2 regions of the Pseudomonas sp. S07E 245 genome follow, and region 2 is predicted to be linked to the other one. Evidence: riboswitches for the same ligand, from Rfam matches in the RefSeq annotation. Region 2 holds a riboswitch; the other holds the start of a gene.
What was found. Region 2 has a riboswitch for cobalamin ahead of K3F44_RS08225 (TonB-dependent siderophore receptor). Riboswitches for the same ligand answer to the same signal wherever they lie in the genome.
Positions count from the first base shown of each region.

Region 1: linked by a shared signal. The riboswitch ahead of cobW (cobalamin biosynthesis protein CobW) and the one ahead of K3F44_RS08225 (TonB-dependent siderophore receptor) in region 2 are both predicted to bind cobalamin.

Region 1 covers NZ_CP080625.1:1,311,796-1,323,929, forward strand. Annotated here, with positions in the region: gene cobM (precorrin-4 C(11)-methyltransferase) at 1-502, opposite strand, end outside; gene K3F44_RS05865 (cobalamin biosynthesis protein) at 533-937, opposite strand; gene K3F44_RS05870 (CbtA family protein) at 937-1,626, opposite strand; gene K3F44_RS05875 (CbtB-domain containing protein) at 1,637-1,822, opposite strand; cobalamin riboswitch at 1,921-2,145, opposite strand; cobalamin riboswitch at 2,263-2,460, shown strand; gene cobW (cobalamin biosynthesis protein CobW) at 2,562-3,629, shown strand; gene cobN (cobaltochelatase subunit CobN) at 3,633-7,394, shown strand; gene K3F44_RS05890 (ATP-binding protein) at 7,396-8,412, shown strand; gene K3F44_RS05895 (VWA domain-containing protein) at 8,466-9,080, shown strand; gene K3F44_RS05900 (hypothetical protein) at 9,208-9,474, opposite strand; gene K3F44_RS05905 (sigma-54 dependent transcriptional regulator) at 9,809-11,134, shown strand; gene alkB (DNA oxidative demethylase AlkB) at 11,186-11,830, opposite strand.
Region 2 covers NZ_CP080625.1:1,829,307-1,841,440, reverse strand. Annotated here, with positions in the region: gene K3F44_RS08225 (TonB-dependent siderophore receptor) at 1-2,069, opposite strand, end outside; cobalamin riboswitch at 2,181-2,385, opposite strand; gene K3F44_RS08220 (outer membrane beta-barrel protein) at 2,549-3,295, shown strand; gene K3F44_RS08215 (GNAT family N-acetyltransferase) at 3,353-3,922, opposite strand; gene K3F44_RS08210 (carboxymuconolactone decarboxylase family protein) at 4,000-4,344, opposite strand; gene lpxO (lipid A hydroxylase LpxO) at 4,500-5,399, opposite strand; gene thpR (RNA 2',3'-cyclic phosphodiesterase) at 5,616-6,161, shown strand; gene K3F44_RS08195 (NAD(P)H-dependent oxidoreductase) at 6,224-6,823, opposite strand; gene K3F44_RS08190 (TetR/AcrR family transcriptional regulator) at 6,914-7,510, shown strand; gene K3F44_RS08185 (AraC family transcriptional regulator) at 7,542-8,477, opposite strand; gene K3F44_RS08180 (NAD(P)-dependent alcohol dehydrogenase) at 8,657-9,709, shown strand; gene K3F44_RS08175 (hypothetical protein) at 9,725-11,041, opposite strand; gene K3F44_RS08170 (sugar transporter) at 11,242-12,134, shown strand, end outside.

The sequences.
Region 1 (12,134 bases), 520 kb from region 2:
GGTGCTTGACGCCGAGGTGGATCGCCAGGGTGCTGCCATGCCGGGCCAGATCGCCGAGTTGCTCGCCGGCGGGCATCGGCGAGCTGTCGCCGTAACGAGTGAGGATCACCGTTTGGGCGATGCCCGGCAGGGTCAGTTCACAACCCAGCAGCGCGGCGCTGGCCGCCGTTGCCGTTACCCCAGGGATGATCTGGTAGTCGATGCCCAACTCGCGCAAGTGACGGATCTGCTCGCCGATGGCGCCATACAGGCTCGGGTCACCGCTGTGCACCCGCGCCACATCGTGGCCTAGCGCATGCGCGCTGTGCATGGCGTCGATGATCTGCTCAAGGTGCAGTTCGGCGCTGTTGATGACAGTTTCGGCGCTGTGGCCCTCGAGCACTGCGGCGGGGACCAGCGAGCCCGCGTAGATGATCACCGGGCACTGCCGGATCAGGCGCTGGCCTTTGACCGTGATCAGTTCCGGATCGCCCGGGCCGGCGCCGATGAAGTAGACCGTCATGGCAAATCCTTGCAAATAAAATGGAGGCGATTATCCAGCACTGGCGAGGGCGAGGGTAGCGCCCGCCAACGTTTGCCGGGTGAGCACCAGCCGCGCGCTGCCGTGAGCACGCGCGGCCAAGGCCAGGGCGGTGCTTTCGGCTACGCCCCAGCAGCCGCTGTGGGCGAAGGCTGTAGCGGAGTGCTGGCTGAGCTGTGGGGCAAAACGCTGCAACTGCTCTGCGGGAAAAAACTGCAGCGCCAGTTGCAGGCGATCGGCCAGTTGATGCAGGCCGGCCTCGCTGACTTTCAGCTCGATACTGGCGATGCCCTGCACTGCATGCAGGGTTAAGCCAAGGCTGGCCAGACTTTGTTGCAGCAGCGCTTCAAGCAGGTCGGCGGGGCAGCCCTTGCGGCAGCCAACGCCGACATACACGGCGGGTAGCGGCTCAGACATCAAGCCTGCCGCGAGCGGCGGAACAACCACGCACTGAGCAAGCCCAGGGCAATCCAGAAGGCGGCATTGGTCAGCCACGAGGCGATCTTGAACTGGGTTGCCAGGGCTTCAGGCGCAAGACTTTCATGCACGCTCGGCTGCGGCGCGCCGATCACGTGTGGCAGCGCCAACAGCAGTACGCCGACTACCTTCAGCAGCCAATGCTGGGCAAACACAATCAGGCCCAGGCCGACCGCAGTTGCGGCCGCAGTGCCGATCCACCAGGTCTGGCGCTGGCCAAGGTCGGCTGCCGCCGTGCCCGGCAGCTCTGCCGGCAAGCCCAGCGTTGGCGCCAGGCAGAACACGGCAAAACCGGCCAGGCCCCACAGCGCTCCGGTGGCGACCCGGTTGGGTTCGCGCAGGCTGTACAGCGCTGCCAGCATCAAGGCAAAGCCGACTGCAACCACCAGGTTGCCGCCGGTGGTGGCCAGCACGCGCTGCCAGCCGTCTTCAGGCGCCCAGGCTTCGGCACTGTGCTCGTGGGCAGCAACGGCGCTGTCGCCATGCTCATGCTGGGCAGCCGGCGCTGGGCTCTCGAAGGTTTCCGCTTCGAGGATCAACGGGCTGATCCAGAAGCTTTGCAGCAGGGTCAGCAGCAGGGCGGCGAGCAGGCCGCTGAACCCTGCAGTACGGGCAATGCGCGTGATCATGCGAGTCTACTCAGTGGCAGGGGAAGGCAGCGCTGTGGCGCGTATCGTGGGCTGCGTTGTGCACCGCCTCGATGTGCGAGAAACCGGCGAAGTACACCAGGCACAGGCCAACCAGGCTGGCGCCGACGGCGATGACCAGGCGTTGACTGAGGCTGACGGGGGTGGCGATGCTGTGTTTGGCACTGGTGATGGGCATGACGCAATCCTCTGCTTGTTATAGGCAGGGGGCAAGCGCACCGGCCCCGGGCATGGATGGCCCAGGGCAATGCGACAGCGCCCGCCCACCGCGGGGTGTTGATATTCGACTACGCAGGCCGGTCTCCGGGCTCACGAGGAGGAGCAGGGCTCCTTGAAAAGCGTCACCTTCCCATGCCCTACAGCCTGGCACAGTGGTCAAGACACTTCGCTCGCTTACCGTTGCGGGGGCAGCACCGGAGTAGTCGGGCTCTCCATTGAGGCCAGCGACGCACCGGTTTCCCGTTTCACCCCATAGGGGGCACCTGAACGCAAGGCGCTAGCAAACCATGCCGCAGCGGCGCGCTGCAAGTGACAAGTTGCACGCCAGCGTGCATTCAGCCGCCTATATATGGCAGATGACAGCCCCTAAAGCCGCTTGCAGCTTGCCGCCGGGGTGCGTAGCCTTGTCTGCTTCGAGGTTCTCCGGCGTGGCCGGAGCTAAGACGGGAACGCGGTCAAGCCGCGGCTGCCCCCGCAACTGTAAGCACTGATCAGGATCGACACAGCCACTGCGCCTTGCGCGGGAAGGCGTCATCCAACCGGCCCGGCGCCGGTGCGGTGCAAGCCAGGAGACCTGCCTCGAGACGATTTCGACTTTAATCCGGGCGGGGTGATCCGGAGGCGAACAAGCCCGGCTGTGACAGCCTGCGGCGCTCGTCCTGCATGCCCGCGCCATTCTGCCAAGGGCACACGCATCCATGAAAACACTGGCCAAACTCCCCGTCACCATCGTCACCGGCTTCCTCGGCTCGGGCAAAACCACGTTGCTGCGGCACATGCTCGACAACGCCCAGGGCAGGCGCATCGCGGTGATCGTCAACGAGTTCGGCGAGCTCGGTATCGACGGCGAAATCCTCAAACAATGCACCATCGGCTGCACCGAAGAAGAAGCCTACGGGCGTGTCTTCGAGCTGGCCAACGGCTGCCTGTGCTGCACCGTGCAGGAAGAGTTCTTCCCGGTCATGCGTGAGCTGGTGGCACGTCGCGGCGATCTGGACCACATCCTGATCGAAACCAGCGGCCTGGCCTTGCCCAAACCGCTGGTGCAAGCCTTCCAGTGGCCAGAAATCCGCAACGCCTGCACGGTCGATGCGGTGATCACCGTGGTCGACAGCCCGGCAGTGGCTGCCGGTACCTTCGCAGCGTTCCCAGACCAGGTCGATGCCCAGCGCAAGCTCGACCCGAACCTTGATCATGAGTCGCCGCTGCACGAACTGTTTGCCGACCAGCTGGCCAGCGCTGACCTGGTGGTGCTGAACAAGGCCGACCTGATCGACGCCGAAGGCCTGGCCAAGGTTCGCGCCGAAGTCTCCGAAGAGCTGCCGCCGGCGGTCAAGGTCATCGAAGCCAGCAGCGGCCGCCTGCCGCTGGATGTGCTGCTGGGCCTGGGTGCCGAATCGGAAGCGCACATTGATGGGCGCCGAACTCATCATGACAGCCACCATGACGACGATGATCATGACGATCACGACCATGATGCCTTCGACTCGATCTCGCTGGATTTGCCAGAGGCCGATGAGCGCTTGCTGCTGGCGGCCCTCAACCAATTGGTAGTGGAGTTTGGCATCCTGCGCGTGAAAGGCTTTGCAGCCATCCCGGGCAAGCCGATGCGTCTGCTGATCCAGGGCGTAGGGACCCGCTTCGACAAGCATTTCGACCGGGCCTGGGGCGCTGACGAGGCGCGCATCACGCGCCTGGTACTGATTGGCCAGGAGCTTGACGCCATTCAGCTCGAAGCCCGTCTGCGTCAGGCTCTGGAAGCCTGATCCATGCACCTGTTGCGCACCCAGCCCGGTGGTTTTGTCCCGGACGACAGTATTGCCGACCTCGGCCAGACTGCCGCCGAACTGGTCATTCTGTGCAGCGGTGACTCGCACCTGGCGCTGCTGGCCGAAACCGCGGAACAGCTGCCTGGCGACTACCCCAGCGTGCGCCTGGCCAATCCCATGCAGGTGCAAAACCATGCCTCGGTCGACCTGTATGTCGACCAGGTGCTGCGCCATGCAAAGTTGATCCTGGTATCACTGCACGGCGGCGTTGGCTACTGGCGCTACGGCATCGAGCAGTTGGTCGAGCTGGCGGCGCGCGGTGTTCAGGTGATCATGGTCCCGGGCGATGATCGGCCTGACCCCGAGCTCACCGGTTTGAGCACGGTCAGCAGCGACCAGGCCGAGCGCCTGTGGCACTACCTGCGCCAGGGCGGCAAGGCCAACGCGCTGAATCTGTTCAACTGCGTGGGCAACCTGTGGTTCCAGCGCGACTATGCCTGGCAGGAGCCGGAAGCGCTGGCCCGTACCGTGGTCTACCACCCAGCCAAGGCCAGTGCGCAGTTGCCGGACTGGTACGCCGACTGGGATCCTGCGCTGCCGGTGGCGCCGCTGCTGTTCTACCGCTCGCACCTGCAGGCGGCCAACACCGCGTTCATCGACGTGTTCTGTCAGCGGCTGCAGATGGCGGGGCTCAACCCGTTGCCGATCGCTGTAGCCAGCCTCAAAGAGCGGGCCTGTCTCGATCAGGTTGAAGCGTGGATGGATGAGGTCCAGGCCGAGGTGGTGATCAACACCACTGGCTTTGCCTTGTCCAGCCCCGAGCGCCCCAACGCGCGGCCGCTGCGCCGGGATGTACCGGTGTTGCAGGCGATCTGCGCGCAGGACAATCAATTGGGCTGGGAAACCAGCGAGCAGGGCCTCGGCGGCCGCGATCTGGCCATGCACATCGTGTTGCCGGAGCTGGACGGGCGAATCATCACCCGGCCGGTCAGCTTCAAGGACCTGGCCTGGCGCAGTGAACGCAGCCAGGCGGATGTGGTGTGCTATCGCGCCCACCCGGAACGCATGGACTTCGTCGCCGAGCTGGGCCGTCGCTGGGTCGCGCTGGCGCGCTTGCCGAATGGGCAAAAGCGTGTCGCGCTGATCCTCGCCAACTATCCGACCCGCGATGGCCGGATTGGTAACGGTGTCGGCCTGGACACGCCGGGGGCGGCCTTGAACATCCTTGAGGCGATGCGCGCTGCGGGTTATCCGCTGGACGAGCTGCCGGCCACCGGCACCGCGCTGATCCAGCACTTGCTCGGTGGCGTGACCAACGACCTCGACAACCTCGATCAGCGCCCATGCGCGCAGAGCCTGAGCCTGGCCGACTACCAGGCCGCGTTCGCTCAGCTGCCGGCAGAAAACCAGGCGGCCGTGCTCGCCCGCTGGGGCGCCCCTGAAACAGACCCGATGTGCCGCAGCGGCCGCTTGATGGTAGCGGGCCTGCGCTTTGGGCAGACCTTCGTCGGTATCCAACCGGCGCGCGGTTATCAGGTTGACCACAGTGCGGTGTACCACGACCCGGATCTGGTTCCGCCGCATGGCTACCTGGCCTTTCACTTCTGGCTGCGCCACGCTTATGCAGCGGACGCCGTCATTCATGTCGGCAAGCATGGCAACCTCGAGTGGTTGCCAGGCAAGGGCGTCGGTCTGTCGGCGCAGTGCTGGCCCGACGCGCTGCTGGGGCCGATGCCGAACATCTACCCGTTTATCGTCAACGATCCGGGCGAGGGCGCCCAGGCCAAACGCCGCACCCAGGCGGTGATCATCGACCACCTGATGCCGCCGCTGACCCGCGCCGAGAGTTACGGCCCGCTGCGCGACCTCGAACAGCTGGCCGACGAATACTACGAAGCCCAGCTGCTTGATCCGCGCCGTGCGCAGGAGCTGCAGCGCGACATTCTGGCGCTGGTCAAGGCCAACCATATCGACCGAGAGCTGCAGCTTGAAGGTCAGCTGGATGATGCTGCAGTGTGGCTGCCGCGCCTGGATACCTACTTGTGCGACTTGAAAGAGTCGCAGATTCGCGATGGTTTGCACGTGTTCGGCCAATCGCCGCAAGGCCGCCTGCGCAGCGATACGCTGCTGGCGTTGCTGCGGGTCGAGCGCGGTGACGGCAAAGGCGGCAACGCCAGCCTGATTCGTGCTCTGGGCAAAGCCTTCGAGCTCGGTTTCGATCCGCTCGACTGCGACCTCGGTCAGCCTTGGCAAGGGCCACGGCCGGCCATGTTGCAGGCACTGGCCGACGCGGCCTGGCGCACCCACGGTGATACGCGCGAGCGCCTTGAACAACTGGCGTTGACGTTGATTGAACAAGCGCTGGCCGGCAACCTGAAGCTGCCCACCGAAGAACAATGGCAGGGCGTGGCACAGGTACTTGAAGAGCTGCTCTCGGTTGTCGCGCCAAACCTCGACAGCTGTGGCGGCGCCGAGCTCGAGGGCCTGCTCGCGGCACTGGCTGGGCGCTTCGTCGCGGCAGGCCCCAGTGGCGCACCGAGCCGCGGCCGGCTTGATGTGCTGCCGACTGGGCGCAATTTCTACACCGTCGATGTGCGCAACTTACCCACTACCACTGCGTGGCGACTGGGCTTCGCCTCGGCCAACCTGATTCTTGAGCGGCACCTGCAGGACCATGGCGATCATTTACGCCAACTCGGCCTTTCGGTCTGGGGCACCGCGACCATGCGTACCGGTGGCGACGACATTGCCCAAGCCATGGCCTTGATGGGCGTACGCCCGGTGTGGGCCACCGGCAGCCAGCGCGTCGACGACTTCGAGATCCTGCCGGTGAGCTTGCTCGACCGGCCACGGGTCGACGTCACCCTGCGTGTGTCAGGCTTCTTCCGTGATGCGTTCGGTAACCTGATCCGCCTGTTCGACGCCGCCGTGCAGGCAGTGGCGGCACTGGACGAGCCAGATCACCTCAACCCGCTGGCGGCCCGCGTGCGGGCTGAGCGCCAGGCACTGATCGAGAGAGGCATCGAAGCCGAGCAGGCTGCGCGCCAGGCTGGTTGGCGGGTGTTCGGCGCCAAGCCAGGTGCCTATGGAGCCGGGGTGCAGAACGCCATCGACGGCCGTCTGTGGCAGGACCGCAAGGACCTGGCGGAGGTTTACCTCAACTACGGCAGCTACGCTTACGGCGTCAGTGACGAGGGCACGCCCGCCCGTGCCCAGTTCGCCACGCGGCTGGGCCAGGTGCAGGCAGTGCTGCAGAATCAGGACAACCACGAGCACGACCTGCTCGATTCCAACGATTATTACCAGTTCCAGGGCGGCATGCTGGCCGCTGCCGAAACCTTGCACGGCGAGGCGGTAGCGAGTTACCACGGCGATCATAGCCAGGTCGACCGACCACGCATCCGCACTCTCAAGGAAGAGCTCAACCGAGTTATCCGTGCTCGGGCGCTGAACCCAAAGTGGATCGACGGCGCCAAGCGCCACGGCTACAAAGGCGCGTTCGAGCTGGCAGCGACGGTCGACAACCTGTTCGCCTTCGACGCCACCACGCACCTGATCGACGACCATCATTATCAGGCGCTGGCCGAGGCCTATGTGCTTGACCCGGCGACCCGTGAATTCATGCGCGAGCACAACCCCGAGGCCCTGCGCGACCTGACCGAGCGTTTGCTGGAGGCCCAGCAACGCGGCCTCTGGGAGGAACCCGGCAGTTACCGTGAAGCACTTGAGGAGCAGTTGCTCGAAGGTGAGGAAGACCACTGAAATGACTGAACCGATGCAGTTTCCGCTGGCCGCCGTGGTCGGCGCCGAGGCGCTCAAGCTGGCATTGTGCCTGACCGCAATCGACCCAAAGATCGGCGGCGTGCTGATCGAAGGCCCGCGCGGCATGGCCAAGAGCACCCTGGCCCGTGGCCTGGCAGACCTGCTCGGCAGCGCCGAGCAGCAGCCACCCTTTGTCACCTTGCCGCTGGGCGCGACCGAAGAGCGCCTGGTCGGCACGCTGGACCTCGACGCAGCGCTGGGCCAGGGCAAAGCGCAGTTTTCCCCTGGAGTGCTGGCCCACGCCGATGGCGGCGTGCTGTATGTCGACGAAGTCAACCTGCTGCCCGACCCGCTGGTTGACCTGTTGCTGGACGTTGCTGCCAGCGGCACCAACCGCATAGAACGCGACGGCATCTCCCATCGTCATTCGGCGCGGTTTGTCTTGATCGGCACGATGAACCCGGAGGAGGGCGAGCTGCGCCCGCAACTGCTTGATCGCTTCGGCCTGAACGTGTCGCTGGACGAGTTGCCCGAGCCGCAGGCACGCCAGCAGATCATCCGCCGGCGCTTGGCCTTCGACAGCGATCCGCAAGGCTTCTGCGCCGAGTGGGCCGGTGCGCAGCAGGACCTGCGCGAGCGCTGCCAGGCAGCGCGCGTGCGCCTGGAGCAGATTGCGCTGGATGACCAGGCCCTGGCCTGGATCACCGAACGCTGTTTTGCTGCCGGGGTCGATGGCCTGCGCGCAGATCTGGTCTGGCTGCGAGCTGCACGTGCTCACGCTGCCTGGCGCGGCAGCGAGCAAATCGATGAAGAAGACGTCACCGCCGTAGCCGAGTTTGCCTTGCGCCATCGCCGCCGCGAAGCCCCAGCCCAGCAACCGCCAAGCCCAGCGCCGGCGCAGTCGCCAGCCAGCAGCAATGCCAGCGCGGGGCAGGGCGGCGACAGTGGTGCACTGCCAGCCCAACCGGTTGCAGCTGGGCCGCGGCGTGAGGTACCAAACTGGGCAAAAAAGCCCTGAGCATCCGTCAGCAAGGTTTGTCCGCGGCGGATGCCAAGCCCCGGCCAGGCAGCTTGCGCGGTGCTGCGCGTGGACAGGCACGCAAGGCCGCTGCCGGGCGTGTCGCCTGGCCGGCGACCCTGCTCAAGGGCCGGCCAAAGCAGCGTGGCGATTTGTGCTGGCAGCAGCGTCAGGGGCAGCCGGCAGAGCTGTGGCTGGTGATTGTCGATGCCTCGGCGTCAACCCGCCGACATCAGGCGCTTGCCCAGACCAAGGGCGTGCTTGCCGAGCTGTTCGATCAAGCCTATCGCCAACGCGCACGTCTGGCTCTGCTGACCGCCAGTGGTCGTTCGGCCCAGTGGCAGCGGCATGGGCTGAAAGCTTCGGCGGCACTGCAGCCCTGGTTGCAGGCCCTCGGCGCGGGTGGCGGCACGCCGCTGATCAGCGCCTTGGAGCAAGCTCGGCAATGGCTGCAGGCACGACACCAGCGGCATCCGCAGGAGGTCCAGCGTTGCCTGGTGTTTACCGATGGTCGCCTGCAACGCTGGGGCGCGCTGCAGCCGATGCCCTGCACGACCTGGTTGATCGACATGGAATTGGCGCCAGTGCGGGTCGGTAAAGGCAGATTGCTAGCGCAACAATTGCAGGCCGAGTATCAGCATATCCAGCACTTCAAGCAGCTGCGCTGATATATATCCAGACGTCACGAATGGCGGCTGCGACAGGATGTCGCGCTAACGAGAGAGTTGCCATCAAGGCATAGTGCGAGTTGCTAAAAGTGCGCGCCAGGCACGCACTTTTAGCATCAACAAATGCTTACTTGGGCATCGACCAAGGTTGCAAGTCATAACCCTTCTGACACAGTTCGGCGCGCACTTCCTCGATCAGGCTGGCCCATTGCGCCGGGTCTGAATAAATACGCGAGGAGACTTGCTTGCTGCCGATACGGGTGTTGGTCCGGTCGATCACTGCCAGGCTCAGTTCACCAGTACCGTTGGGTGCATCCCAGGCAACGCACTGGAAGGGTTCGAAGGCGTGGTCGGCAATCAGCAGTGCTTCGTTGACACGGAGCGGGGCATTCATGGTTCGGTCTCTCTATGGTCCCAAACAGCGAAAGTAAGTCCGCGCTGTATCAAAGGTGCCAAGGTAAATAGCGCGGGGTTATGGATACTGATGCTCGCTGAGCAGGGTGAAGTCACAGCCTTGATGAATTTTTTTTTTGCAAATACTCAAATCCGCTCAGCTGCCCGGCTCCGACGGCAACACTTTGTAAAAGCTCGCGTGTAGCGGAGTTGGCGGCGGGCATCCGGCAGACCAACGGTACTGGGTAAGTTGGAGTTCGTTGCTACTGTTAATTCGGGCGCTGCAACGTATTGTTTCTACTTAAAAAACCAACAATTGGCGCCAAGGAACGGTCATGCTCGAAGCTGCAGCGCAACGTCGCCTGTTGATCGTCGACCCGTGCGACGACTGCCACCGTCTGTTACCGGGCCTGCGCGGCGCCGGTTGGGACGTGCACAGCTGCACCCTGGCGGCGGCGCTTGAGCATCCTTGCGATGTTGGCGTACTGCGCCTGCAAGCCTCGCACCTGCAGGCGCCTGATGCGGTCAAGGACATGATCAAGCGCAGCAATACCGAATGGATCGCCGTGCTCAATGCCGAGCAACTGCGTGCGCAGAACGTTGGCGACTTTGTCTGCGAGTGGTTTTTTGACTTTCATACCTTGCCGTTCGACGTTTCCCGCGTGCAGGTAACCCTCGGCCGCGCCTTCGGCATGGCCCGCCTGCGTGGCAAGGGCGCAGTGCAAGTGGACAAGCCCGAGCATGAACTGCTGGGTGACAGCCGGCCGATACGCGAGCTGCGCAAGCTGCTCGGCAAGCTGGCACCGACCGAGTCGCCAGTACTCATCCGCGGCGAGAGCGGTACCGGCAAGGAGCTTGTCGCGCGGACTCTGCACCGTCAGTCGCAGCGGCACGATAAGCCGTTTATCGCGATCAACTGCGGGGCGATCCCTGAGCACCTGATCCAGTCCGAGCTGTTTGGCCACGAGAAGGGTGCATTCACCGGCGCGCACCAGCGTAAAGTCGGGCGCATTGAGGCAGCCAATGGTGGGACCCTGTTCCTCGATGAAATTGGCGATCTGCCGCTTGAGCTGCAGGCCAATCTGCTGCGTTTTCTGCAGGAAAAGCACATCGAGCGCGTTGGCGGCGATCAACTGATCCCCGTTGATGTGCGGGTATTGGCTGCTACCCATGTGGACCTTGAGCAAGCCATCGAGCGCGGCAAGTTTCGCGAAGACCTGTATTACCGGCTCAACGTGCTGCAGGTGGTCACTGCGCCGCTGCGCGATCGGCACGGTGATCTGTCGATGCTGGCCAGCCATTTTGCCCAGTTTTACAGCCTGGAGACCGGGCGCAGGCCGCGCTCGTTCAGCGACAGTGCGCTGGCTGCGATGGGCCGGCATGAGTGGCCGGGCAACGTGCGCGAGCTGGCCAATCGGGTCAGGCGTGGGCTGGTGTTGGCCGAGGGCCGGCAGATCGAGGCGCAGGATCTGGGTTTGCAGGTGCTGGTCCCCGAGGAGCAGCCGCTGGCGACGCTGGAGGATTACAAGCACCGTGCTGAGCGCCAGGCCTTGTGCGATGTGCTCAACCGGCATTCGGACAATCTGAGTATCGCCGCCAAGGTGCTGGGCATCTCTCGACCCACCTTCTATCGACTCTTGCACAAACACCAGATCCGTTGATTGGGACGTGCAATTGCTTTCCTGCTGCCCTTGGACATTGAACTGGGCCAGTTAACCCGCCCGGCGCAGGGTGAGGTTTATCCGGCGTGCGCCCATCCGTGGGTGGGTGCCGGGCTTGACCGGCATTACCCCGTGAAAGCGCAGGCGGTCTTCGCCGCCCCATACCAGTACGTCACCGTGATTGAGGGTGATGCGCTGGGTCGGGTCCTTGCGTTGCATCCCGCCGAACAGAAACACCGCCGGCAACCCTAGCGAGATGGACACGATTGGATGGGCGAAGTCGTTTTCGTCGTGGTCCTGGTGCAGGCTCAGCTTGGTGTCGGCAAGGTAGTGGTTGATCAGGCAGGCATCGGGGGTGAAATTATCGAAGCCAGCGGTTTCAGCCGCGTTACGGGCGACCAGCAAGAAGCTCTCAGGCAGGGCTGGCCAGGGCTGTTGGGTTAGCGGGTCGTGCGGGCTGTAGCGGTAGCCTTGCTGGTCACTGACCCAGCCAAGCGAGCCGCAGTTGGTGAGCGCGACGGCCATGGCCTGGCCACCTGGGGTGCGCATGTGCCGAAACGGGGCTGCGCGCAGGATTGGCCGCAGGTCGTCCAGCAGGGTTTCGACCTGAGGCAGTACAAAACCTGGAAGCAGGACCGTCTGCGCAGCCAGGCGCTGCGGGGATGGGCCGAACAGGTCGAGGTCGGACTGGATCATCTGGCTAAGGCTTGGCGTCGTTGGTTTGGGTTCAGGTGTACCTAGCGATGCAACCCATACTAACGGCAGGGTGCACGCCATGTCGCGCTGGTCCGCTCGGCGGAGCTCCTACCAGACAACGCCAAGACGTCTGCAAACGGGCTTGGGCAACTGATAACCTGTATCGGCCGCCGACAGCCGCGACGTATACCCTGCGCGACATCCTGTCCAGGCAAGTGCTGGCTTATCCTGTGCGCGATACCGAGCAAGAGCGACGCAAGGACCTGGAAGACTTCGTGCAAAAAGCCAAAGCCATGTGCGTGCA
Region 2 (12,134 bases):
TGCTCGCCGCTGTAGGCGGCCGTCACGTAGTTGCGGTTTAACAGGTTGTTCAACTGCAGGCCCAGGCGCACATCAGGCAGCACTTGCCAGCCCAGGTTGGCATCGACCACGGTGTAGCTGGGGATGCTCTGGCTATTGCCGGTGTCGGCGTAACGTGTGTCGACATAACGCAGACCGACGCCGGCGTCGACGTTCTGGCCAAAGCCTTTGCTCAGCCACAGGTTGGCACTGCGTCGCGGCACATTGGCCGGGCGTTTGCCGCTGCGGTCGGTGGCAACGCCTGCCACGCTTTCATTGAAGTCGTCGTACTTGGCCCGTAGCAGGGCGGCGTTGGCCGACAGCTGCCACTGGTTGGCCAGGGCCAATTCGAGGGTCGCTTCCAGGCCATCGGAGGTCTGCTGGCCGGCCTGTTGCGGTTGATGGCTGACAGGGTCGTCGACCAGCAGCTTTTTCTTGACGATGTGATAAGCGGCCAAGGTCCACTCGCCACGGCCATCAAGAAAGCGCTGCTTGACGCCAAGTTCGGTCTGGCGCGCTTCGGTCAGGTCGAAGTTCATCTGTGCCGAGCTGAGGCTGACCAGGTTTTCCACACCGTCTTCACTGGTCGAGTACTGGCCGTACAGCGACAGGTCCGGCGTCAGCGCATAGACCAGCCCTGCGCGCCAGTTGCCGCCGCTGAGACTGCGGTCGGTGCGGCTGCCGTCGACCAGGTTATCGCGCTCGATGTGGTTTTGATCACGGCGAATACCGGTGACCAGCGACAGCTGCTCAGTCAACTGCGTGCGGTTTTCGGCGAACAGCGCTGCGCTGTGGGTGGTACTGAACGAGCGCGGTTGCAGCGGCGTGGCGCTGACGAACTGGCCGGGCGCGGGCTGCCACGGGTCAATGTAGTCGTTGCCGATATCGGTGTAGGGCCAGTTGTTGGTCAGGCGGAAACGGATCTTGTTGTATTCGGCGCCCACCACGGTCGTGCTGGCCAGGCCAAACAGGCTGTGCTGGAAGGTGAAGCTCTGGCGATCACCGATCTGCTCCTGGTTGTGCTTGATCTCGAGAAAGCCATTGCGCAGCAGTTGGCCGACGTCTGCGTCCCAGTTGTAGTTTTCGGCGTTGCGCCAGTGGCGACGGCTCTTGATGTAATAGAGCTGGTTGCTGGCGCTGACGTTGTCGCTGATAGCCCACTCGCTGCTCAGGCGGGTCCATTCATCGTGGTAGCGCAATTCGGCGTCACGCACGTTGTAGTTCTTGTCGCGCAGGCTGTCACGGTAGTGCCCGGCAATCAGCGGTGTGCCGAAGTAGTTCATCGGCTCGGCGTCGCCGCGTTCGTGGGCGAGGGTGAAACTCAGGTCTTCGTTGGCATCGAAGCGCAGTGCCAGGCTCAGGGCCAGGTTGCGTGAGTCGCCGCGGTCGATATGGCCATTGCCTTGCTGCTTGTTGATGGTGGCACGGTAGCTGAGGCGCTCGCTCAGGCTGCCGCCGCTGTCCAGGCCCAGTTGCTGGCGGTCCCATGAGCCGTAGCCCAGGCGCAGCTGGTTGTGGATCTCGCCTTGCACGGGCTTTTTCGGGATGACGTTGACCACCGCGCCGGTGGCGCCTTCGCCGTATAACACCGACGCCGGACCGCGCAGCACTTCGATACGTTCGACCAGCCATGGGTCGACCGGGAAAGTCTGGGTGCCGGCACCGGTGTACAGGCGCGCGCCGTCGAACAGGGTCATCACCGAACCATGGCCGTTGAAGCCGCGTGCGCTGAGGCCAGTGCCGCCATCGCCTGGGGTGCCGATGGAGGTGATACCGGGGGTGCGGGTGACCGCATCCTGCACGGTGAGGTTGCTGCGCTGCTGGATCTGTTCGACGCTAAGGCTGCTGACACTGGCTGGTGTTTCGAAGGCAGTCAGGCCGAGGCGCGAGCCGGTCTCGCTGCTGCTGGTGAGGTCGGCGCTTGCGTCGCGGCGTTCGCTGATCGCGATAGAGGGCAGGGCGACGACCTTGCTCGTCGGCTCTGCGGCCACGGCTGGCGAAGCGGCGGCAATGCAGGCCGCCAGAAGAGTAAAGGTATTGGTACGGGACATGTCGTTCCACTGGTGCAGGAAGTAAGGATCCCGGTGGAAACAACGCAAAGACAAGCGGGCACGAACGCTGGGCGCACGCGCAAACCGGCCTGCGCCCGCCCACCGCGGGTTTGCCAACTGAAAGTTGCAGGCCGGTCTCCGGGCTTGCGAGGGCTGGAAACCTTCACCTTCCCGTGCACGGGCACAGTGGTGTGTCGAAGGTTTCACTCGCTTACCGTTGCGGGGGCAGCGCCGGACTAGTCATGCAGATGACGCACCGGCTTCCCGTTTCACCCTGCGCACGGCGGCGCAGGACACCTGAAACTGGCGCGCATCTGAGCATCGAAAGTGGCCTTAGTCAAACCTTGGCGCTAAGAAAAATTTGTGACGCATTAGAGGTTTGCGAGTTTTTACTGATTCTTTTTCGAACTTTTCACATTTGGTGTGCATCGAACCGCTCGATTGTCACAGAAACACCCACGTCATGGAGACCTTTACCAATGTCCACCCGTAACCTGTTGCGTCATTCTTGCCTGCTGGCCCTGATCGCTGCCCCGCTTGCTGCCAGCGCTGCGCCAAGTACCGATCCGCTGTTCACTTTCGGCCTGCTCGGCAGCTACGACAAATTCAAGTTCGAAGGCGGTTCTGAATCGGAGACCGATCACCTCGGTCAAGGTGGCCTGTTCGCCAACTATGGCAACAAGATGACCGCCGAATCCGGTTTCATCTACCAGATTGGCGCGGACGCCAAGTATGGCAAGAAGAGCGACAACAAGCTCAAGGAGGCCAAGGTTGATCTGGACCTGGGCTGGCGTGCTGCGATGGACGCGCGCAACTTCCTCGACTTCACCGTGGGCGGTGGTTATGACTGGTCGCGCTTCGAACCGGAGCTCAACGACCTGGATACCGAGCTGACTTACAAGTCGCCGTTCGCCAAGGCTGCCGTCGGCTACAACCACCAGTTCGATGCTTCGACGCTGCGCGTGGAAGTCGGTGCCCGCCGCACCCTCGACGGCCGCGCCAAGCTCAAGGTCGACGATTTCGGCAGCGACACCGTCGATATGAAAGACCGCACCAACCCTTATGCCGAAGTCAGCCTGCTGATGAACCAGCAGGGCGGTATGCCCATTTACGGCAGCGTCTACTACACCCGCACCGAGTACAAACTCGATGAAGAGTCGGATGCAGCCGACAATACCAAGCTCAAGCGTGATGAGTTCGGCGTGAAGGTAGGTCTGGCGTTCTGATTCAGCGCGTTAGCAGGGGGCCGCATAGCGGTCCCCGTTTACTACGCAGATCCGCGGCTACTTGCCACGCCGCCGCGACACCCGCGCTTCAATGTTCTTGCGCCCGATCAGCAGCGCAGGTTTCTCCACCACCGGCTCATCCGCCAGCCATTTGTACATCACCAGGCAATCCACCAGCCCCAGCCGGGCATGCCGGTAGGCCTTGGGCAGGCGGCCGACCTCATCGAAGCCAAGCTTGCGCCACAGCGCCACGGCCACCTCGTTACTAGCCACCACCGAATTGAACTGCAACGCCAGAAACCCTTCCTGACGGGCAAGCTTCTGTGAGTGCTCGCACATCAACCTGGCCACGCCACGCCCGCGTGCAACCGGGCAGACCATGTAGCCACAATTGCCCACATGGGCGCCGGGTCCGGCGGCATTGGCTTTGAGGTAATACGAGCCAAGCAGCTCGCCGTCCTGCTCCGCCACCAGCGTATGCAGCGGTGCCTCCAGCCACAGCTGGCGCGCCTGCTCGAAGCTGATCTGCGGGTCGAAGGCGTAGGTTTCGCGGGCCTGGACGATGCTTTGCAAGGTGGGCCAGAAGGCCTCGAAGTCGGCGGCGGTCATGGGGCGAATGTGGATCATGGCGGTACCTGCACGGGCTGAGCCGGCAAGTCTGGTGGTGCAGGCGCCGCCGCGCAAGTGCGGCGACGCCGACAGGCTTACTCGTCGGCTTTGCCCAGTGCATCCAGAGCTCGGGTCGAATAGACCAGCGCAGCTCCAGCGTTCATCGCCACGGCGACACCGAGCGCCTCGGCGATCTGCTCGCGGGTCGCGCCCTGCTTGAGGGCTTCCTTGGAGTGCACGGCAATGCAGCCGTCGCAGCGGGTGGTGACGGCAACCGCCAGCGAGATCAACTCGCGGGTCTTGGCATCCAAGTGGTTGGTCTTGGCCCCGGCGCCGCTGGCGGTCATGTAGCCCGCGACGGTGTCCGGTGAGAGTTGCTTGAGGTCGCCGATGCCAGCCATCAGCTGCTTACGGTAGGCGTCCCAGTCCATCATGCTCATTGTCTTCACCTTGTAGGGTTGCGGCAGGAGCTTTCAGGCTAGTCGAGCGGGGCGCGTTGGCGAGCGGGAAAATAGTCGAAAGGCTGTTGCACTTAGGTAGCAGTCGCCTCGCAAAAATCAGCGCCGCCAGTATGACGGCGCCTTGCCAGGCTGCCTCAGATGTAGATGAACACCAGCACCAGCGCCGCTACCACCAGCCACTTTTCCAGGTAATAGCGCATGCGGTTGCGTTTTTTCAACGCCTTGCCACGCTCGCGGATTTTGTAGATGCGGGTGAACAGGCGGTTGATTGCGCCAGTCTTGTCATTGGCGTTGTTGGGCGCTGCAGCCGCGGCCATCACCTTGCGGCTGAACCAGCGGTTGAAGCCGCTAGCCCAGCGGTACTTGAGCGGCCTCTCGACATCGCAAAAGAGGATGATGCGGTTGTGCTCGGTGGTGTTGGCGGCGTAGTGGATGTAGGTTTCGTCGAAAATCACCGCCTCGCCGTCGCGCCACGAGTATTTTTCGCCGTCGACATCGATATAGCAGCCATCGTCGTTCGGCGTGTCCAGGCCCAGGTGATAACGATAGGAGCCGGCATACGGGTCACGGTGGCGAACCAGCCTGGCGCCTGGGGGCAGGGTGGCGAACATGGCCGCCTTGACCGTACCGATCCCTTGCAGCAGCTCGGTGGTGCGCGGGCACAGGGTCATCGCCGACGGGTGGGTCTCGCCATACCACTTCAGGTAGAAGCGCTTCCAGCCGGTCTTGAAGAACGAATTGAAGCCGACGTCGTCATGGTTGTCGGACTTTTTGATTTCGCCAACGTGCAACAGTTGCTGGGCTTCAGCGCGGATTTCCTGCCAGTTGTCCTTGAGTGGTTGCAGCTCAGGGAAGGCATCGACCGGCAGGTAGGGTTTGGCCGGCAGCCTGGAAAACAGGTAGAGGAAGCTGTTGATCGGCGCGAGGAAACTCGAATGATCGCCCAGCTGGCGCGTCAGTTTGTGGCGCACACGACCACGCAGATGCACATAGGCAATCGAGAGGACGAAGATTAGTACGAAAGCAATTTTCATCGACAAACACTTGTAGAGAATGGCCATGAGCCATGGCTAGAGCGCGCCAGCATAAACAAACCGCGTACGACTTTGTACTTATTGTTACATTTGATCGACGGTACTTTGGTGGCATTGCCTAGGTGTCGCGCAAACGTTTCCGCTAGGATTTTCGGCTCATCTCCGATCCGCGAGGCCGGTACACTCGACTAATCCGTTCATTAATCCGGAGCGAACATGGCCAAGGAAACGCGCCCCAGCGGCAGCCCGTTCAAGCGACTGTTTTTTGCCCTGCCAGTCAGTGATGACCAGCGCCGCAGCGTCGCTCAGTGGCGCCGTGAACTTGAGTTGCGCAGCGGCAAGCCAGTGCCCGCCGACAACTTCCATCTGACCTTGCTGTTTCTCGGGGATGTCGACAGTGCGCAGTTACCCGCTCTGTGCGCTGCGGTCGACCAGATCAAACGGCCGGTCGCGCCGTTACGCGTGCTGCTCGATCAATTGCAGGTGTGGCCACGGGCGCAAGCGCTGGTGTTGCAGGCAAGTGATGCGCCGCCCGCCCTGCGCCAGTTGGTGTACGCCCTGGAACAGGCCGCGCTGGGCCTGGGCATCGCCCGCAGCAGCCGTGAGTACCGTGCGCACCTGACCCTGGCGCGGGACTTTCAGGGGCAGGTGCCGGAGGCCAGCGTGCCGGCGGATTTTTACCTCAGTGCGCGGCACTTCACCTTGTACGAGTCACGCAAGGGCCGCTATTGGCCGTTGGCGCAGTGGCCGCTGGAGGCTTGAGCGACGACTCAGAACCGCAGACAGAGTGCTGGCGTCTCACTGCCATTTCGGGATTAGGGAAGTCAGGCGCTTACCGCAACCTTGTCGAACAGCTTGTTCCCGATCGAGCGCGCGCTCGCCAGATGGGCAAGGCTCTGGCCGCTCTCGCTGTCATCCAGAAGCGCCGAGCCAAGCACCCGAGCACCGCAGTAATCAAAGATTCCATGCTCGATCTGAGTCGCCATGGCATGGCCGTAACCATGCCGAACGAACGTTCCCGCGTCGGCGCCAGCCAGGCCAACCAGCTGTACCGGCAGGCCGTTGAGCTTTTTGATCAAACGCCCGTCTGGCAAATAGTCGAAGGCCCAGCCGTTGCTGAATACCCGCTCGACCCAGCCCTTGAGCAAAGCTGGCATCGACCACCAATAAACGGGGTAGACCAGCACCAGAGCATCGGCGCGTTCGATCCGCGCCTGTTCGCGCAGGACATCAGCCGGGGCTGTCGCCAGGCGCCGATGTACGGCGTGGTCAGCAAGGCCAAAGCGCGGGTCGAATCTCTCAGTGGCCAGGTCAGCAAGGCTGCTGCTGTGGCCTGCGTCGGCAAGGCCCTCCGCGATCTGGGCGGCAAGCGCATGGGTAAGGGACTCAGGATCATGGTGGCCGATGACGATCAGTGCGTGCATGAAGTTTCTCCACAAAGGGCTGCGAGACGCCAGGTGTCGCTATATACTTTCGGTAAGTTACCGCAGGTAAGTTACTTTTGGTAGGTTGTGATGTCAAGTGAGCAAAATCCGCAGTCGCGCAAGCGCCTGTCGCGGGAGCAGCGCCGGAGCCAATTGCTGGAAGTGGCTCGGGAAATAGTCAGGCTGGAGGGCACCGATGCGCTCAGCCTCGGCCGGCTGGCACAGCAGTCCGGTGTGACCAAGCCAGTGGTCTACGACCATTTCGTATCGCGAAACGGCTTATTGGTTGCGCTCTATCAGGAATACGACGCGCGTCAGTCGACGATGCTGGATGCATTGCTGGCGAGCTGTGAACCGACGCTGGCGGATCGCGCACGGGTGATTGCCGCGGCGTATATCGATTGCGTGATCAGCCAGGGGCGGGAGATTCCCGGCGTCAGTGCAGCCTTGACCGGTTCGCCCGAGATGGAAGCGCTGAAAAACCAGTGCGAAGCGCCGTTTCTGGACAAATGCAGGCTCGCGCTGGCGCCGTTCGCGCCGAGTGGCGATATTGCTGCGGCAGGGTTGCGCGTGCTGGTGGGAGCGGCGGATGCCTTGTCGCAGGCCGCAGCAACCGGCGCGCTTGAACCAGAGGAGGCCAGGCAGGAGTTGCAGGCGACGATTGTCGACATGGTCCTGCGTCAGTAACGCTTTGCAGCGCGCTGCCTGGCTGAGCTGCTCAGACCGAAGCGGACAGATCGTTCAGGCTGCCCGGAGCAAAGCGTTGATAAGGCTGCTCATCTCCCGGGCTCTGGGCGAACTGGCGCTTGTACTCGCGGCTGAACTGCGAGGTGCTCTGATAACCGACCCGGTGCGCCGCCTGTGCCACGCCCAGGCCTTCGCCGATCAGCATCTGCTGCGCCTTGAGCAGGCGCAGGCGCTTGAGGTACTGCATTGGCGCCATGTCGGTGCAGCGCTTGAAGTGCTCATGGAAGGTCGACACGCTCATGTTGGCGCAGCTGGCCAAGGCTTCGACGCTGAGCGGCTCGGCGTAATGCTCGCGCAGATAAGCAAGCGAGGCAGCTACTCGGGCAAAGTGCCCTTGCTGCTCGACCAAGGCCCTCAGCACACCGGCCTGCGGCCCACGCAGAGCGGTGTAGAGCACTTCGCGCACCCGCGCCGGGCCCAGCACCTGGGCATCCAGCGGGTCCTGCAGGCACTGCAGCAGGCGCTCGACGCTATCCCGCATGGCCGCATCGAGTGCCGCCGAGGTCATCGACTGCGGGGTTTGCGCCTGCACACGGGCATCTGGCGCCAGCTGCATGCTCTGCACCAGTTCGCTGAGTACGCTGCGGTCGATGTCCACGGCCACGCCCAGCAGCGGCGCTTCGGCAGTCGCGAAGGTCTCGCACATGAACGGCACCGACAGCGCCTGCACCAGGTAATGACCGGCGCCGTACTCCAGGGTACGCGGTCCCAGCCTTGCCAGTTTGCTGCCCTGGGCGAGGATCATCAGGCTCGGTTCATAGATCTGCGGGCTGCTGGCGACGTAGTGATCCCAGCTGAGCACCTGCACCTGCGGCAGATGGGTGGGGACAAACCCCGGGCGCGTTGCCAGGCGGCGAATCAGGTCGCAGAGCGGGGCGTTGGCGTCGACGTGGCGGGTAAGCTGCATAAAGGGCCTGGGCAGAGAATCAGACACTGGCATTCTCGCAGATTGATAGCCTGGCGCCATATCGGATGTGGCGGTTTCGGAGAATCAGGCAAGCATGCCGGAGAATTCACGGTGGTCTCGCTCGCCATCTGGCAGGAGAATGGCTGGCATTGAATCGTTTCACTTGAGAGGTCTTCGCCATGTATACCGCAATCGGTTATGCCGCCCAAACCCCGACCAGCCCGCTGCTGCCGATGAGCTTCGAGCGTCGCAGCCCGCGTGCCGATGACGTCGCCATCGAGATCCTTTATTGCGGCGTCTGCCACTCCGACATTCACCAGGCGCGCAACGAGTGGGGCATCGCTGTGTACCCGCTGATGCCGGGCCACGAAATCGTCGGCCGGGTGACGGCGGTCGGTGCCAACGTCAGCAAGCACAAAGTCGGCGACCTGGTCGGGGTTGGCTGCATGGTCGACTCGTGCCGCGAGTGCCAGGCCTGCGCCAAGGACCTCGAGCAGTACTGCCTGGCCGGCCCGACCATGACCTACGCGACCCCGGACCGGGTCGATGGCAGCAACACCATGGGCGGCTACTCCAACAGCATCGTCGTCAGCGAGCATTTCGTCCTGCGCATGCCGCAAGGGCTGGACCTGGCCAGCGCCGCGCCGCTGCTGTGCGCCGGCATCACCACCTACTCGCCGCTCAAGCACCACGGCGTCGGCCCTGGCCACAAGGTCGGCATTCTCGGCATGGGTGGCCTGGGCCACATGGGCATCAAGTTCGCCAAGGCACTGGGCGCTGAAGTGACCTTGTTCACCCGCTCCGCAGCCAAGGCTGAAGAAGCTCGCCGCCAGGGCGCCGATCACGTCATCGTGTCCAGCGATGCCGAGCAGATGCGCGCCGCCGCCGGGCGTTTCGACTTCCTGCTCGACACTATCCCAGTGCAGCACGACCTGAACCCCTACCTCGACACCCTGACTTTTGATGGCGTGCACATCCTGGTCGGCCTGATCGAGCCGGTCGAGCCACCGCTGCATGCAGCCAACCTGGTGCTGAAGCGTCGCGTACTGGCCGGTTCGTTGATCGGTGGCATCGCCGAAACCCAGGAAATGCTCGACTTCAGCGCCGAGCATGGCATCACCTGTGACATCGAGATGCTCGATATCCGCAGCATCAACGAAGCGTTCGAGCGGGTGATCGCTGGCGATGTGAAATACCGCTTCGTCATCGACATGGCCACGCTGAAAGCCTGACTGGCAGGTGAAGGGTCACCAGGCCAGTGGCTTGTCCAGGCCCTTCCAGAACAGCCAGCGGCGTAGCTCGCCGTGCTCGCCAGTGCCGATCTGCCAGTCAGGTCGGCCGCTGTCGAGGGCTATCAGCGAGATGAAGCCGGCATAGCTGGCGGCGACCAGGGTTTTGCCATCTGCGCTGATGTCCATGGCGCACAAGGTCGAGCCCAGGTAGTGCTGCCAGTGCTCCTGACCGTCTTCGCCAAATGCCCGCAGATAGCCGTGCGCATCACCCACGATGTACTCGCCGGCGCGGGCTACGCCAGCGTAGATCCGCGCGCCATCCTCGACCAGCGGCGTGCGCGGGTCTTCGCTGTAGTAGTCGGTATCGAGCCCCGGCAGGTCAGCCGTGCGCACACCCAGGGTGTTGCCGTTGTAGAAATGGCAGGCATTCAGGATCAAATGGTCGCCGCGCTGATTGAACAAGGCAAAGTGTGGGTATTCACCGACGGGGCCGACTTCGGCGACCACCTGCAGTTGATCATCCAGCACCAGATGGCGCACGCCTTGTTCGCCGATGGCGAGCAGGCGGCCATCGGGCGAGACTGCGCCATGCTCCATCGACAGGCCCAGGGCGATATCGTCGGGGTCGATCCCTTCTGCCAGATCATCGAGAATCGTCTGCTGCTGCGGCAACAGGCGAGTCGCCCGTTCGCCGGTGAGCACAAATATCCCTTCGCCGCTGACCAGCAATACCCGCTGCCCATCCGGGAAGGGGATCAGCGCGCTCGGTGTGGGCGGCAAATCGAACGGTTCGAACGGATAGCCTCTGGGCAAACCTTCAAGGCCATGGGGCCAGGCCATCCGCGCCACCTGCGGGCCACCCCAGCCGTCAGTGACGCGGATACCCTCGGCGTTGGCCAGGGCGAAATAACGCCGCTGCGGGCAGCGGCCAAAGTGCTCGACGCCGATCACCGGGGTCACCGTGCGCCCATCGATGCGTACCACCTGGCCTTTTTCGTGAGGCATGCCAATCCGTGCCAGCAGGCTGCCGTCATCGAGCATGAGCACGCTGGCGATGCCTTGGCCGTGCTGCTCCAGCAGCGGTACCAGCGGCAGGTGGGCGGGCGGCCAGTCGCTGCGAAATGCGCGGCGTTGCTGCTCATCGACATAGGGCTGATTGATCGCCTGCAGCGCCGCCTGCCAGGCCGGCAGCAGGTGCTCGGTGGCAGGCGCGACCGGCTCCTCGAGGTTGTCCCAGCCCTGCGTGCGGCCTTGCGCGACGTAGTGGTTGATGGCCTTGGCATAGGCGATTACGGCCTGCTGCCATTGTTGCTGGGCGTGCTGCTTGTCCATGAACGGATCGGACTCCTTGTTCCGCGGTCTGTCTCTAGAGTGCACATGTTACTCCGCCCGCACTGCGGTTGTGAGGCCTTGGCTTGGCGCGTACCATGGCCGCCATCCTTGATACATATCTATCCGCACCTGCCGCATGCTTTCGCAGCGGGCTGGGTTGCGCGCTTGTCGTCTTTTTTCAGGAGCTGTAATTCCCATCCATGAATGGTCCGATCCCTACATCCATGCCCGCACCGGTGGGCGGCGGCAGCTGGCTCAGCGTCATTGCGTTGGCCCTGGCTGCGTTTATCTTCAATACCACCGAGTTCGTACCGGTGGCGCTGCTCAGTGACATCGGCCGCAGTTTCGACATGAGCACTGCTCAGGTCGGCCTGATGTTGACCATCTATGCCTGGATAGTCGCGCTGGCGTCGCTGCCGATGATGTTGCTGACGCGCAATATCGAGCGGCGCCGCTTGCTGCTGTGGGTGTTTCTGGTGTTCATCGTCAGCCACTTGCTGTCTTGGCTCGCGCAAAGTTTCACCATGCTGGTGCTCAGCCGTATCGGCATTGCCCTGTCGCATGCGGTGTTCTGGGCAATTACCGCTTCGCTGGCCGTGCGGGTGGCGCCAGCGGGCAAGCAGGCCAAGGCATTGGGACTGCTCGCGACCGGTACCACCCTGGCGATGGTCCTGGGCATCCCGCTTGGCCGGGTGGTGGGCGAGGCGCTGGGCTGGCGGGTGACGTTCCTGAGCATCGCCGGCGTGGCGCTGGTGACCATGCTCTGCCTGATGAAGTCGCTGCCGTTGCTGCCGAGCCAGAACTCCGGCTCGCTGCGCAGCTTGCCGGTGTTGTTCAAGCGTCCGGCCTTGGTGATTACCTACCTGCTGGTGACCTTGCTGATCACCGCACAGTTCACCGCCTACAGCTATATCGAACCATTTGCCTTGCATGTCGCGCAGATCGGCGGCGATCGCACCACCTTGTTGTTGCTGCTGTTTGGCGGTGCCGGGGTGATTGGTTCGGTGCTGTTCAGCCGCTACAGCGAGCGTTTCCCGCAGCTGTTCCTGCTCGGTTCGATGGGGTGCCTGGCCGCTTGCCTGCTGCTGCTCTG